3 regions of the Colwellia sp. MB3u-4 genome follow, and region 1 is predicted to be linked to each of the others. Evidence: predicted binding sites of a transcription regulator. Region 1 holds the regulator's gene; each other region holds the start of a gene.
The links. The regulator MetJ, encoded in region 1, represses methionine synthesis genes. The targets are predictions, from matches to a motif close to TAGACGTCTAGACGTCTA.

Region 1 (4,908 bases):
GAACAGCCCTTGTCATTAGATACCTTAGCGAGAAAATCAGCCAAGCACTTTATTTGGGGATTAATCGCATTTTTTACCGCAACAACATTTATCAGTTATTTTTTACCGGCCCGCGCAGTGTATCTTGATTTACTACAATGGCAGTGGGATGGCCTGATAACTTTCTGGGTGCTGTTTTTTGCTGTTTGTACTTACGGTAATGCCGGTTGGTTACGTGAAAAAATGTGTATTTACATGTGCCCATATTCACGCTTTCAATCAGCCATGTTCGACAACAATACCCTAGTGGTTGCTTATGATAAATTGCGTGGTGAAAGCCGCGGTGCTCGTAAACGTCACCAGCAGCCAAAAGACCTAGGTTTAGGTGATTGTGTAGACTGTAACCTTTGTGTGGAAGTGTGCCCAGTGGGTATTGATATTCGTAACGGCTTGCAATACGAATGTATTAATTGCGGTGCTTGCATTGATGCCTGTGATCAAACCATGAGCAAATTTAATTATGCTAAGGGCTTAATTAGTTATACCAGTGAAAATGCACTACAAGGTAAAAAGGTTAAATTACTACGGCCGAAAATTATTGGCTATGCTGTTATGTCGGTATTAGCTATGGCGTTTATGATTTTTACTATTCAAGTGCGGGTGCCAGTTGAATTTTCTATTTTGCGGGATCGTGGCACATTATTTCAGCTCGACTTTCAAGATAAGGTGACGAATAGTTACTTATTGAAAATTACTAATAAATCAAAAGTTGATCGCCAATTTAAGATCACAGTATTGGAAAAAGTAGTAAGTTTAAGTGTTGACGGTAAGGTGATGATAAAAGCGGGTGAAATTGCCAGTGTACCTGTACATTTAACGATGCCCCCGGAAAACATCAGCCAAAAAATTACGCCAGTGACACTGACTGTTGCCGTTGATAATATGCCGGATATTAAGGTTGTTAAAGAAACTAAATTCTTTTCAAATTAATTGATTTTTTAGCTAGTGGCTAGTGATTGTGAAAAAAGACCTCTAGGTGAGGTTTTTTTAATTACATCATGCAAAGTGCATTACGGAAGAAAAATACGTTAAAATAGCATGACTTGGACGATGAGTAGTGAAAATGAATAGAGAACAAAGCATGACCAAAACGATCAAACAAAGCATAGCAAATATTGCCCTCGTGGTTGAAGACTATGATGATGCGATTGCATTCTATAGCAAAAAATTAAACTTTCAGCTGATTGAAGATACTGACTTAGGCGGCGGAAAACGTTGGGTGCAAATATCACCACCGAATTCAAATGGCACCAACATACTGCTTGCTAAAGCCAGTAACGAGGAACAAAGCCAATCAGTGGGTAATCAAGCGGGCGGACGAGTATTTTTATTTCTGCAAACCAATGATTTTTGGCGCGACTATCAACAGATGAAAAGCCAAGGTGTCGAGTTTAACGAAGAGCCGCGCGTGGAAGAATATGGCACGGTTGTCGTGTTTAAAGATTTATATGGGACAAAATGGGATTTATTGCAGTTGAATGATGTGACTGGCTAGATTTATCGCTATCAGTTATCAGCCGTCAGTCATGAGTTAATGTAGCTGCTTAGTTAAATTCGATGATATTAAAGTTTCAGTTATTAAGCTTTTTAATGTGTGGACACTATGAAAAATTAAGGCTTAGTAAATCAAAATTATGTAAAGCTGGATGCTGGCCATATGGGTGACGGGCATAATGTTATTTTATTTGAACGACGCTGACTTTAAAAGTCACTTTAATGCAAACTAAAGCAATATCGTTCCAGTTTGAAGAATATTCAAATAGCGCTGATGAACAGAAATAATTATTTTTTGATATGTAGCGGCATACTACAGGCGGTATTTCGCTATATATTTCAAAGCAACTCTTGCTAATCACCCCTATTTTTCAGCAATAAAAAAGGCGCTAATCAGCGCCTTGTTTATTTGCTTGTTGTACTAATTGTTGTGCTACTCGTTTTAATCTTCTAATTCCGCTTCGTGTTCACTAAAGTCAGTTATGCCTTTTGCTTCCAAAGCCCGACGAACACTCGCGGGTAATTTTTGTGTGTTGTCTTTAGCCAAGTCACTATCATCAGGTAATGGTTGGCCAGTAAAAGCATGTAAAAACGCTTCACATAACAATTCACTGTTGGTGGCATGACGCAAGTTATTCACTTGGCGACGTGTACGTTCATCAGTGAGCACTTTTAACACACGTAAAGGGATAGACACGGTGATCTTTTTGACTTGTTCACTTTTCTTCCCGTGTTCGGCGTATGGGTTAATATACTCGCCATTCCACTCTGCCATGAATATTCCTCTATGCTAATTAATTGAGATAAACTTATCGATGTTAAACCTGTCTGGTAGGCCAGTTTATGATAAATTTATTCTTACTACTTGATTTTACTGGTTGTGGGGCCTGAGTCAATAACGAATGTGTAGAAGTTTAGAAGTCTAAAGTACTTGACCCAAGAACTTAAACCATTTAGATTGATAGACGTCCAAACATCTATACAGAAAATATTTTTACCGGAGTACACATGAGCGAGAAAAAAATTGCCACTACCGCTGTTCGAGCAGGTATTAATAGCGACCAACACCATGGCGCTGTTATACCAGCTCTTCACCTTTCAAGCACCTATGCACTGAAAGGTTTTAATGACAAGCGTCAGTTTGACTATTCACGCACCGGTAATCCAACTCGCGCTACGTTTGCCCAAGCTATTACAGATTTAGAGCAGGGTGCCGTTGGCATAGTGACAAATACCGGCATGTCAGCGGTGCATCTTATTTGCCAATTACTTGATACACAAGACACGGTTGTTATTCCGCATGATTGCTATGGCGGAAGTTTTCGCTTATTTACCCATCTTGCCAAGCGGGGTCAGTTTACGCTCGTGGTGGTTGATCAAAACGATCAACAAGCCTTGGCCCAAGCCTTAGCAACAAAACCTAAATTAGTATTAGTTGAATCACCGAGTAATCCACTGTTACGCTTAGTTGATATTGCTGCCATTACCAAACAAGCCCATCAAGTTGGCGCATTAGTGGCGGTTGATAACACCTTTATGTCGCCGGTATTGCAACAACCCTTGTTATTGGGTGCTGATATTGTTTTTCACTCTACCACCAAATACATTAATGGTCATAGCGACGTGGTTGGCGGTGTGCTAGTTACCAAAGAACAAGCCTTAGGTGAAAAACTAGCTTGGTGGGCAAACTGCATTGGTATTACGGGTTCAGCTTTTGATAGTTTTTTAGCTTTGCGTGGCTTAAAAACTTTGCCAATACGGATGAAACAGCATCAAATTAATGCCAATGCCGTGGCAAAATTTTTGCAACAGCATTCGGCTATTCAACAGGTTTATTTTCCGGGTTTAGCCAGCCATCCGCAACATGAATTAGCTAAAAAACAGCAGTATGATTTTGGCGCTATGATGAGCTTTGAGCTTAAAGGTGGCGTTGAAGCGGTTAAAATACTGTTTGATAAACTTGAACTTTTCACTCTGGCACAATCACTTGGTGGTGTTGAAAGTTTGATCTGTCATCCCTCAACCATGACTCATGCTGGGATGGAAATTGAAGCACAACTTACCGCCGGTATTACCCAGTCATTAGTGCGACTTTCTGTTGGTATTGAAGATATTGACGATATACTGGCCGACCTATCTCAGGCACTCGATGCCAGCCAAGCTTAAAGCGGTTATCCATAGTTATCAATGTACTTTGGCTGCGTGTTATATATCAATAATTTAAAGGAGGTATGACAAGGTTGTCATACCTGTGGTAGTAAAATGATCGGTTCAAATACAGCGGTAACGCTTAGTTCTGCAAAAAATCACTTGGCAAAAGTTGCCTGTAATGTCCATAAATTTGGTGGTAGTAGTTTAGCTACCAGTGCTTGCGTTGAACGTGTGGTGGATATTATTCGTCAGCATTGCCAGCTCAATGACATTATTGTGGTATCTGCTAATGGCAATACCACAGATGCATTATTTACTCTTTATCAACTCGCGGTTGAGCTTCAGGAAATAACTTCGCTGAACACTGAGCAAGTGAGCACGAGTAATGACGTAATCACCTTGCGTGAGCATTTACGGGTAACTATTACTGCCCTTGATGCGACGCAAGCTCAGTTAATTGATGAACTGTTAAATGCCAGTAGTGCCGCCAGACTGAAAAGTTTACTCAAGCAAGATGTTGCACAAATAACAGAACATTTACTGAGTGATCCGCTAAGTGCTCCCCTTAGTGATCCATTGAGTTATCAAAATGACTTATTGGCCTTTGGTGAGGTTTGGTCAGCGCGCTTGTTATCTGCGGTATTAAGTGAAAGTGTGTGTCCAAGTTATATGTTGGATGCCAGAGACTTTCTTTTACTAAAAGATGAAAAAAATTGTGCTATTGACTATAGCGTGAGCCAAGAAAACTTTTTACCGCTGCAACAACAAGACCAACTGGTGATCGTTACCGGTTATATTGCGCGTAATCAACAGCAACAAGCCTGCACGTTAGGGCGCAATGGTAGTGATTACTCAGCAACCATAATGGCGGCACTATCAGGCGCGGGCAATGTAACGCTTTGGACTGACGTTGATGGTATTTATAGTGCTGACCCAAGGCTGGTACCCTTAGCGAGAAAATTACACCGTTTACCTAATGCGGTTGCCAATGAACTGGGCCGTTTGGGTAACCCAGTATTACATGCCAAAACCTTGAAGCCATTAACCAACCATAATACCCATTTACATGTTGCCAGTAGTTTTGCACCTGAGGTTAGCGGCACTGAAATAGGCAAGTTTGGCCAAATAGCAAAACAAGAACTTTCAGTCACCAGTTTAAACGATTTAATATTAGCGAAATCAAGCAGCTTTTTAGCTAAGTCTGGCGAATTAGCGGTAAGTGAA
Region 2 (4,908 bases), on a different contig from region 1:
ATTTTTACGGTGAGTCATGGTAAATCGGTATTTTTCTTGCCAAGTTAGGCACTTAACATAGTGTGATATAGCGTAAACTGTAGCAGAAATAAAAAAGCCAAAGAAAATATTCTTTGGCTTTTTAGTTTTTCAAATCAGCAGTGATATTAGTTTAATAATCTTACTCTGATTGTTGCATCAATCTGTTTTAATTCTTTTAAGGCTAACTTGCCATTTTCAGCTTCAATATCAATAACTACATAGCCAATTTGGTCAGCGGTTTGTAAATACTGAGCGGCAATATTGATATTAAGTTTGGCAAACATTTGGTTGATTTGCGTTAACACCCCAGGTCTATTGTGGTGAATGTGTAATAAACGACTGGTGCCAAGATGCCCAGGTAAGGATACTTCAGGAAAATTAACGGCAGATAATGTTGAACCATTGTCTGAATATTTAGCTAGTTTACTGGCTACTTCAAGGCCAATATTTTCTTGCGCTTCTTTAGTGCTGCCACCAATATGTGGCGTTAAAATCACGTTATCAAAGGCACGTAACGGGCTAAAAAACTCATCGTCATTACTTTTAGGTTCAACTGGGAATACGTCAATTGCTGCACCAGCCACTTTTTTACTGGTTAATGCCTCGGCTAAGGCATCAATATCAACGACAGTGCCGCGCGAAGCATTAATAAAGATAACACCCTGTTTCATGACCTCAAATTCTGCTGCACCCATCATATTTTTGGTTTGTGGCGTTTCAGGTACATGCAAACTAATAACATCCGCTTCTTTCAATAATGAAGTCATAGTCGGCGCTTGGCTGGCATTGCCTAAAGGCAGCTTAGTTTCAATATCGAAAAAGCGAACTTTCATCCCTAAAGTTTCGGCTAGTATGCCAAGTTGCATACCAATATGACCATAACCGATAATGCCTAAGGTTTTGCCTCTGGCTTCAACTGAACCCGTAGCTGATTTATTCCAAACACCACGATGTGCTTGGGCACTTTTTTCTGGAATACCACGTAATAATAATAATGTTTCGCCCAATACTAACTCAGCGACAGAGCGGGTATTTGAAAATGGCGCGTTAAATACTGGGATACCAAATGATTGTGCTGCGGCTTTGTCTACTTGATTGGTACCAATACAGAAGCAACCAATAGCAACCAGCTTTTTAGCGTGGCTTAAAACATTTTTATTTAAGTCAGTGCGAGAACGTATACCAACAAAATGCACGTCGGCAATTTTCTTAATTAGCTCTGCTTCTGAAAGTGAGGCTTTAATATATTCAATATTTGAATAGCCTTTATTTTTCAGCTCTTCAAGGGCGCTCTGGTGAACACCTTCTAGAAGTAGTATCTTAATCTTGTCTTTTGCTAGTGAATTGTTGCTCATGATAGTTTATCTTCTCTCGATCAAACATTGATGTACTTAAATATATTTCAAATAAGCTTTTAGATGGCTAGATACCTAAAATACCATATAGGGTATAAACTCTAAAGTGTTATTTTATTATTTTTGTACCCTCTGCACTGCCGATAATTAAGACATTTGCTGGACGATTAGCAAACAAGCCATTAGTCACAACACCAACAATAGCGTTAATGCTATTTTCTAATGCTTTAGGGTCCATTATTTTTAAGTTATGCACATCAAGAATAACATTGCCGTTGTCAGTAATAACCCCTTGGCGATAAACCGGATCACCACCTAATTTTACCAGCTCTCTGGCGACATAACTGCGCGCCATTGGAATGACTTCTACCGGCAATGGGAAACGACCTAACATAGGCACTTGCTTAGTGTCATCGGCGATACAGATAAAGGTTTTTGCCACTGCAGCCACAATTTTTTCGCGGGTAAGGGCAGCACCGCCACCTTTGATCATATGCAGGTGAGGGCTAATTTCATCAGCGCCATCAACATAAACATCAATACCGTCAACGTTATTAAGATCAAACACTTCAATACCATATGATTTTAAACGCTCAGTTGAGCCTTCAGAGCTGGACACTACGCCAATAATTTTATCTTTAATGGTAGCAAGGGCGTCGATAAAATAATTTACCGTTGAGCCAGTACCAACACCAACAATGGTATCTGCTTTGATATAGTCTAGGGCTTTTATTGCAGCCGCTTTTTTCATGTCATCTTGAGTCATAATAGGCCTGTTTAAATAAAAAAGTTATTAGCTATCAGTAAAAGATAGCTATCAGCTATCAGTTGTAAGCTTTCAGTAAAATATAGTAATCAGTGGTTAGCTTTCAGTTTTAAGCGGTCAGCTGTCAGTACAATATAGTGATCAGTTATTAGTTACTAGCTATTAGTTGTAAGCGGTCAGCTGTCAGTAAAATATAGTGATCAGTTAAAAGTAATAAGTGATTAGCATTCAGTAAGAGGTAGTTATAAATCAAAAGAAGTTTTCGAGCTATATTTTAACTATGTCTGTAGTAACTGACTGAAAGCTGAGAGCTTAAAACGAACAGCTATCTCTTAACTATCTATGGTCAGTATTATAACAATAGTATCGAATTAATCAGGTTTTATTTATGGATATCAAACTTATATTGTCTTGTTGGCGTAATAATTTCAGGTAGCGGAATATCCCACAGTTGTGCGGGAATAGCGTCTATTAATTGGATGTCATGCGCTAAGCCTATTGGATAAGGCTTTGTTAACTTGCTTGGTGTAACGTCAAGCGGTTGATGCTGATGGCGGTATTGCTGATACCATGATGATAAGGTTCTATCATAGAATCCGCCGCCCATGCCTAAACGATTACCTAATGGGTCAAACGCAACCAAGGGGGTAAAAATAATATCTATTTCGCCGATAGTTTTAATCAAACGCACGTCAAGTTTAGGTTCTAAAATGCCATAGTTATTTTTTTTCATGACACTGTTTTCATCATAATGGAGAAACAATAACTGCCCATGACTAAAAGGATGAATAACCGGTAAGTAGGTCTTTTTGTTGTTTTGCCAACACCATTTTATAAAGGGCATAGCATCAAGCTCACTGTCATTTGCTAAATAAAGCGCAATATTTTTTGCTGCTAGCACATCGCTACGAGCGCTGAGTTGAATGAGTAAATCATCGGAGAACTGTTGTTGCTCAACCTCACTAAGACTTTGACGTTTAGTCCTAAGTGATTTTCTTATTTCATTTCGTGTAGACATCATCAATAGCGTTTTCTCATTAGGTTTTAAAACACAGCTTTTAGTTTGAAGTTTTTAGCTATCAGATTTAAAAAATAGCTTTCAGTTTATTTGTCTGTTTGGCTTTATCACAGTACGTTTTGTATTCGCTGTACGGTTGACGGACTAAAGTCCGACCTACAAAACAATCGCTTAACATTTACATTATCACCTTTAGGCTCTATGTATGCCCGATGTAGGTTGGACTTTAGTCCAACAGGTTTAAAAAGCAGCTATCAGTTGAAAATTTGAAGCTGTCAGGTCTAAAGAAAAATAGTTTTCAGTTTATTTGTCTGCTTGGTTTTATGTCACTAGGTTTTGTATTCGCTGTACGGTTGACGGACTAAAGTCCGACCTACAAAATAATCGTTTAACATTTACATTATCACCCGCAGGCTCTATGTAGGTTGGACTTTAGTCCATCAGGTTTTAAAAGACAGCGCTCAGCTTTAAGTTTTGAGCTGTCAGATTTAAAGAATAATAGTTTTCAGTTTATTTTTCTGGTTGGTTTTATGCCACTAGGTTTTGTATTCGCTGTAAGGTTGACGGACTAAAGTCCGACCTACAAAACAATCGCTTAACATTTACATTATCACCTTTAGGCTCTATGTAGGCCCGATGTAGGTTGGATTTAGTCCAACAGGTTTAAAAAGCAGCTATCAGTTGAAAATTTGAAGCTGTCAGGTTTAAAGAAAAATAGTTTTCAGTTTATTTGTCTGCTTGGTTTTATGCCACTAGGTTTTGTATTCGCTGTACGGTTGACGGACTAAAGTCCGACCTACAAAACAATCGCTTAAATCTATATTATCACCCGTATGTTCTTATGTAGGTTGGACTTTAGTCCAACAGGTTTTAAGCTGTAGCTATCAGTAAAAAATTTTCATAGACAAAAAAATAGCCAACATCTAGTTGGCTATTTTTACTGTTAATTATTCAAAATAATTATGCAGTAGATGTTGTGCTTTTACCTTTAACTGGCGATGAAGTGTCATCTTCTTCTGTTTCTAGCGCTTCCCAGAATCTAGATTTCAAGCCAATGAGTAAAATAATAATACCAATACCAATACTAAATAGACTGATTTGAATATATAACGCTGGAATTTGTTCAACGTTGTTTGGATCGTAATTACCAGCAAGCAAACCAGAAATAATATTACCAATTGAATAGGTTAAAACAAATACACCCATCATTTGGCCAGCAAATCTTCTCGGTGATAATTTACTCACGGCACTTAAGGCGATAGGACTTAAGCATAATTCACCAACTGTGTGTAAAAAGTAAGTGGTAATTAGCCAACCGGGCGCAACTTGTAAGCCACTGGCTGCATATTGTGCGGCAAAAAACATCACGATAAAGCCACTTGCCATAATAATTAAGCCAACAGCACATTTAATGCCGTATGCCGGTGTAACCATTCTTTGACCTAATTTAATCCAAAATGCGGCGAAAAAAGGTGATAGCAAAACAATAAACATAGCATTAGAGAACTGAAACCATGCCGTTGGAATTTCAAACGAACCTATCATACGGTCAGTGTAATCACGAGCGAATAAGTTTAATGATGAGCCGGCTTGTTCAAAGCCAGACCAGAAAAAAGCTGAGGCAATACAAATTAATAATAATGCCCAAAGTTTTTTCTTTTCATTGCCGGTTAAGTCACTAAAAAAGTAAATAATGGCATAATAAATAACAAAAATTAAGGTAAATGCTATTGCGACATATTGTGCTG
Region 3 (4,908 bases), on a different contig from region 1:
GCCTTGCTCTAAATAGAGATCTTGCATTTCCATATAATAAATTTCATAACCACGGGCTTGCGCTTCAAGCATCATCGCCATTGAAGAATCTTTTTTTACCTTGACCTGTGCAATAGGGTCCATAACAACGCCAATTTTTATGCTCATGTGTTTTCCTAAAGGTTATATGTTGATAAATGCCATGGCATTATTTATATGCTGCAAGCGATTAAATTCTGTTAGCTGGTCTTTCTGCTAGTTGCTCTATGGTGCACGAAACTTAACACTGAGTTAATTTAAATCACCGTAACGACATTGTAATGCCGTTATTGCGGTCAGGGCTGCGGTTTCTGTTCTTAGTACCCGCGGCCCGAGTAAAACATCGTGAAAGCCTGCTGTATTGGCACGAGCAATTTCATCATCACTTAAACCACCTTCTGGCCCAATTAACAGGCGAACCCGTTGGTTTTCGATTGGCAAACTCATAATAGAGTGCTGGGCTTTAGGATGTAAATTTAGCTTTAATGCTGAACTGTCTTGTTGTAACCATTCATCCAAATAAATGGGTAGGGCAACAATAGGGACAGTGCAACGACCACTTTGCTCACAAGCGCTGATCACTATTTTTTGCCATTGCTGGTGTTTTTTCTCTAAACGCTCGCCGCTAAGCTTTACATTGCAACGTTCACTAAAAATAGGCGTAATGGTATTAACACCTAACTCTACCGATTTTTGCAGAGTAAAGTCCATGCGTTCACCGCGTGAAACACCTTGTGCTAAATGAATATTGAGTGGCGACTCGTTTTCAACAATTTTTTTAGTAATAATCTCTACATCAGCAGACTTTTTATTTACATTACAAAGTCTTGCTTGATACTCAAAATAACCTTCTTGCTCTGCGATGCCATTAAATAGTGTAATGTCATCACCGTCTTTAAGTCGTAATACGCGCACAATATGGCCAAAAGCGTCAGCATTTAATACTTGTGTTTGACCTATTTCAAATGCTTGTGCTTGGTAAATACGAGGGTTACGCATATAAGGTTATCCATGTTTATTGTCGCAGCTATAGATGAGTGATATTACAGTAGCCGTTCAGGTTAAAGTTAATAGCGATTAAAGACCAAAGCTTCGTTGCTAGAAATTATGAGTAATAATTATTTCTAATATAGCCTGTTAATAAGGGCAACTCATCGTAAATTCAATTGTTTATATTAAAAAAATGATATTATTTTTTGTTAGCACTTGTTCGAAATAAAGCAGAAAAACTCGCAGGCTATTAAAACACTTGAAATTGAGATGCTGCTGTTCTTGATTGAATTTTTATTAAGATAAGTCACTTGCCGGACGATTTATTATTTGTACCTATCTTATTATATAACCCGTGTTATTTTTCTCTCTTTGCCTGAGTATATCACTGTAATCATTGAGGTTGGTGAAGTACCGTCTAAATAAGTGGCAGCGGATGATGATATTTCGCCAATAGTGACAAGCAATAGCATATTAGGAGTATTTTTATACGTTATGGCTGATAAGCCTATTGCAAATAAAAGCATGAAAATTCAAGCATGAAAATAAAAAAACCGCTCAATGAGCGGTTTTTTTTAAACAGAAGCTTTAATCAAAGTGTGTATTAAATACCAGCTGACAAGCGCAGTGCTTCAGCTTTATCTGTTTTTTCCCAGCTAAATGCGGTGAAGGTATCATCGCCAACGGTCATTTCAAATGGTTCGCGACCAAAGTGACCATAAGCCGCCGTTTGCTTATACATAGGGTGTAGCAAGTCTAACATTTTAGTTATACCGTAAGGACGTAAGTCAAAGTGTTCACGTACTATTTCAACCAAACGCTCTTCAGACACTTTACCGGTACCAAAAGTATCAATCGAGATTGAGGTCGGCTCAGCAACACCAATAGCGTACGATATTTGAATTTCACAACGCTCAGCTAAACCTGCTGCGACAATGTTTTTGGCAACATAGCGACCAGCATAAGCCGCACTGCGATCGACTTTTGATGGATCTTTACCCGAGAAAGCACCACCGCCATGACGAGCCATACCGCCATAAGTATCAACAATAATTTTACGACCAGTTAAACCACAATCGCCGACAGGACCACCAATAACAAAGCGACCTGTTGGGTTGATATGATATTTAGTGTCTTTGGTTAATAACTCGGCAGGTAAAACATGTTTAATAATGTTTTCCATTACGGCACTGTGCAAGTCTTCTTGTTTAATATCTGGGTTATGCTGAGTTGACAACACAACGGTATCAATAGCTACAGGCTTGTTATCTTTATAAATAAAGGTTACTTGGCTTTTTGCATCAGGACGTAACCAAGGTAAAATTCCTGATTTACGTGCTTCAGCCTGACGCTCAACTAAACGGTGTGAATAATATAATGGCGCAGGCATCAGGGTTTCGGTTTCATTGGTCGCATAACCAAACATTAAACCTTGATCACCGGCACCTTGGTCTTCTGGATTTTCTCGGTCAACACCTTGGGCAATTTCGGGTGATTGTTGGCCTATTAAGTTCATAATGCCACATGTTGCGCCATCAAAACCAACATCTGAAGAGGTGTAGCCAATCTCAGAAATAACGTCACGGGTAATTTGTTCTAAATCTACCCAAGCAGAGGTTGAAACCTCACCTGAAATAATAGCAACACCCGTTTTTACCATAGTTTCACAAGCAACGCGTGCATTTTTATCTTTGGCAATAATAGCATCTAAAACCGCATCAGAAATTTGATCGGCAATTTTATCTGGATGTCCTTCTGACACTGACTCAGAAGTAAAAAGGTGTGTAGACATAAAACCTCGGTAAAAATTAACTGAAAAACAATAATCGTCTTTAATAACGATATTCTAACTGTTTAGTTAAGCTTTTTCTAGATTTATTTACGCCTAGATGGCTAAACGTCTTTAAGACGGAAAAGTTTCAATATAAATTCTGTAGCCATTTATTGACAAAAATTAAGTTTTAGCGAGATGTAACCTGAAGTTAAGCTATTAAGGATACATATTTAAGCGCAGTGGCCGTTGTAAAATGTGACTAAAAAGCGCTTGTTGTTTTAGGCAATACTTCGAACTGTAAAAGGTCGTTGTGCCTATATTATTCAGAGGATTAATGAGCTGATGTAAGGATAATTGCCGTTTTAATTGCTCAGTCACCGGCTGTGCTGTTTCCATAATGACTACGCTGTCGCCACATATTTCGTTAATCAAGTTTTTGATTAACGGGTAATGTGTACAACCTAATACGATAGTATCTACCCCTTTTTCGAGTAAAGGTTGTAAATAGCTCAACAGCATTAATTTGCACTCAGGCGAGTTTTTCTTGTCTTGTTCAATAAGTTCTACCAAGCCGGGACAAGGCTGAATAGTAACATCACTGTTATGACTATATTGCGCCACTAAGGCTAAAAAACGCTGATTTTCAGCCGTAGCTTTAGTGACTAATATGGCTATTTTTTTGTTTTTACTAATACGGGTTGCCGGCTTTATGGCGGGTTCAACACCAATAACTGGAATTGAAATATTTTTCCGTAGCTGATCTATAGCATTAACTGTGGCGGTATTGCAGGCAACAACAATAGCTTTGGCGTTACGGGCAATAAACCACTGGGCAATTTCATTAACCCGTTGTTGAATAAATTCAGTAGATTTTTCACCGTAGGGTGCATATAGGGTATCAGCGACATAGAGCAAATTTTCATGAGGTAATTGTTGTTCAATGCACTGCGTGATAGACAAACCGCCAACGCCGGAATCAAATATACCAATAGGATCGGCATTAGCCGTTTGGCGTTTACTTTTTAGGATTGAAGTAGCTGCTTTTATATCAGCTTGGTTTTGCATGGGCATTAATTAAGCACAGCTTAAGTTTGGTGTAGTTAGTTGGGCCAAGTATATTATCAACAAGCAAATGAGATCTATACATATTTTGAGATAGGTATTGATTGCCAAGCTGCCGCCGTTGAGATGAGTCCTGAAGACAGGGGATTTAGGAGCGTTTAAAGACCAGTTTTTAGCTGTCAGTAAGTTAAAAAATTTTCAGCGTGGTTTTGCCGTGCTTTTACTCATGTAGTTCTCCTGCTTATCTCCTTGTGAATTATTGTATTATTTTTTGTTTTTTTACAGGGAGGAAACAATGAGAAGGGAAGGAGGGCTAATTAGCACAGCGATCTTAAGACAAATTGAACGTTACGATAAGATTTAGCTAAATAAAACTATTGAAAGTTTAGGGATTAACTATGAATGTGCGGGTTAATTTTTTAATGCGATTATTTTTGCTTTTCTAGGAGTGCGCAAAAATATTGTTGATATTTTAGGATGAGTTACAGAATTAGAAAGTAGAGGAAGGTGACTTCCAAGGTGCCGCAGTTTACATTTGTCCTGAACACCGGGTGTTCAGGGCGGACGTATCATGCTAACCGTAGGCTTCCCGATACGAGCCGGGCTTGCACAATAGTTAATAATCAACATCCTTAGGTAAAACTTATCGGCTCAGGGACATAGTTCACAACAAACACCCCAGAAGTCAAAAACATTATAGCGAATAATCTCAGCCAAATTAAGTCTTTTATTACTTGTAAGACCTGTTAGCTTAATGCTTGAACAAATTGAAGTTTCTTTAAACGAAAAGAGTATATTTAAAAATAGGTTAAACGATGAATAAGTGTATTAGGCAGATTTAGTGCGGTTTACTGCTTGTGCAATAGTGGTTTGTAGCAGTTCAATTTTGCTTTGCATTTTTTCGCGTTCTTGCTCTTGTTCATTTCGTGCTTGGATTAAATCATGGGCAAGGTTTAATGACATCATCACCAGCGACTGCTCAACAGTTTTTGTTGAGAATTTTTTCTTGGCGTCTTGTTCTAAACGTTTGTTTATTTCACTCGCCGCCTGCAACAACGCAGACT

Region 2: serA (phosphoglycerate dehydrogenase) is a predicted target of MetJ. The motif match lies at 1,429-1,446, and genes of this name have one in related genera.
Region 3: metK (methionine adenosyltransferase) is a predicted target of MetJ. The motif match lies at 2,895-2,912, and genes of this name have one in related genera.

Annotation. Positions count from the first base shown of each region.
Region 1 is NZ_JACGVE010000089.1:76,336-81,243, reverse strand. It holds gene ccoG (cytochrome c oxidase accessory protein CcoG) at 1-969, shown strand, start outside; gene H4J61_RS15995 (VOC family protein) at 1,121-1,534, shown strand; gene metJ (met regulon transcriptional regulator MetJ) at 1,976-2,308, opposite strand; gene metB (cystathionine gamma-synthase) at 2,542-3,699, shown strand; gene metL (bifunctional aspartate kinase/homoserine dehydrogenase II) at 3,796-4,908, shown strand, end outside.
Region 2 is NZ_JACGVE010000075.1:237,368-242,275, reverse strand. It holds gene serA (phosphoglycerate dehydrogenase) at 147-1,376, opposite strand; gene rpiA (ribose-5-phosphate isomerase RpiA) at 1,486-2,142, opposite strand; gene H4J61_RS07255 (5-formyltetrahydrofolate cyclo-ligase) at 2,525-3,163, opposite strand; gene H4J61_RS07250 (peptide MFS transporter) at 4,121-4,908, opposite strand, start outside.
Region 3 is NZ_JACGVE010000079.1:408,517-413,424, forward strand. It holds gene gshB (glutathione synthase) at 1-147, opposite strand, end outside; gene rsmE (16S rRNA (uracil(1498)-N(3))-methyltransferase) at 271-1,017, opposite strand; gene metK (methionine adenosyltransferase) at 1,613-2,800, opposite strand; gene murI (glutamate racemase) at 2,999-3,853, opposite strand; RNA gene ssrS (6S RNA) at 4,352-4,532, opposite strand; gene H4J61_RS11315 (cell division protein ZapA) at 4,673-4,908, opposite strand, start outside.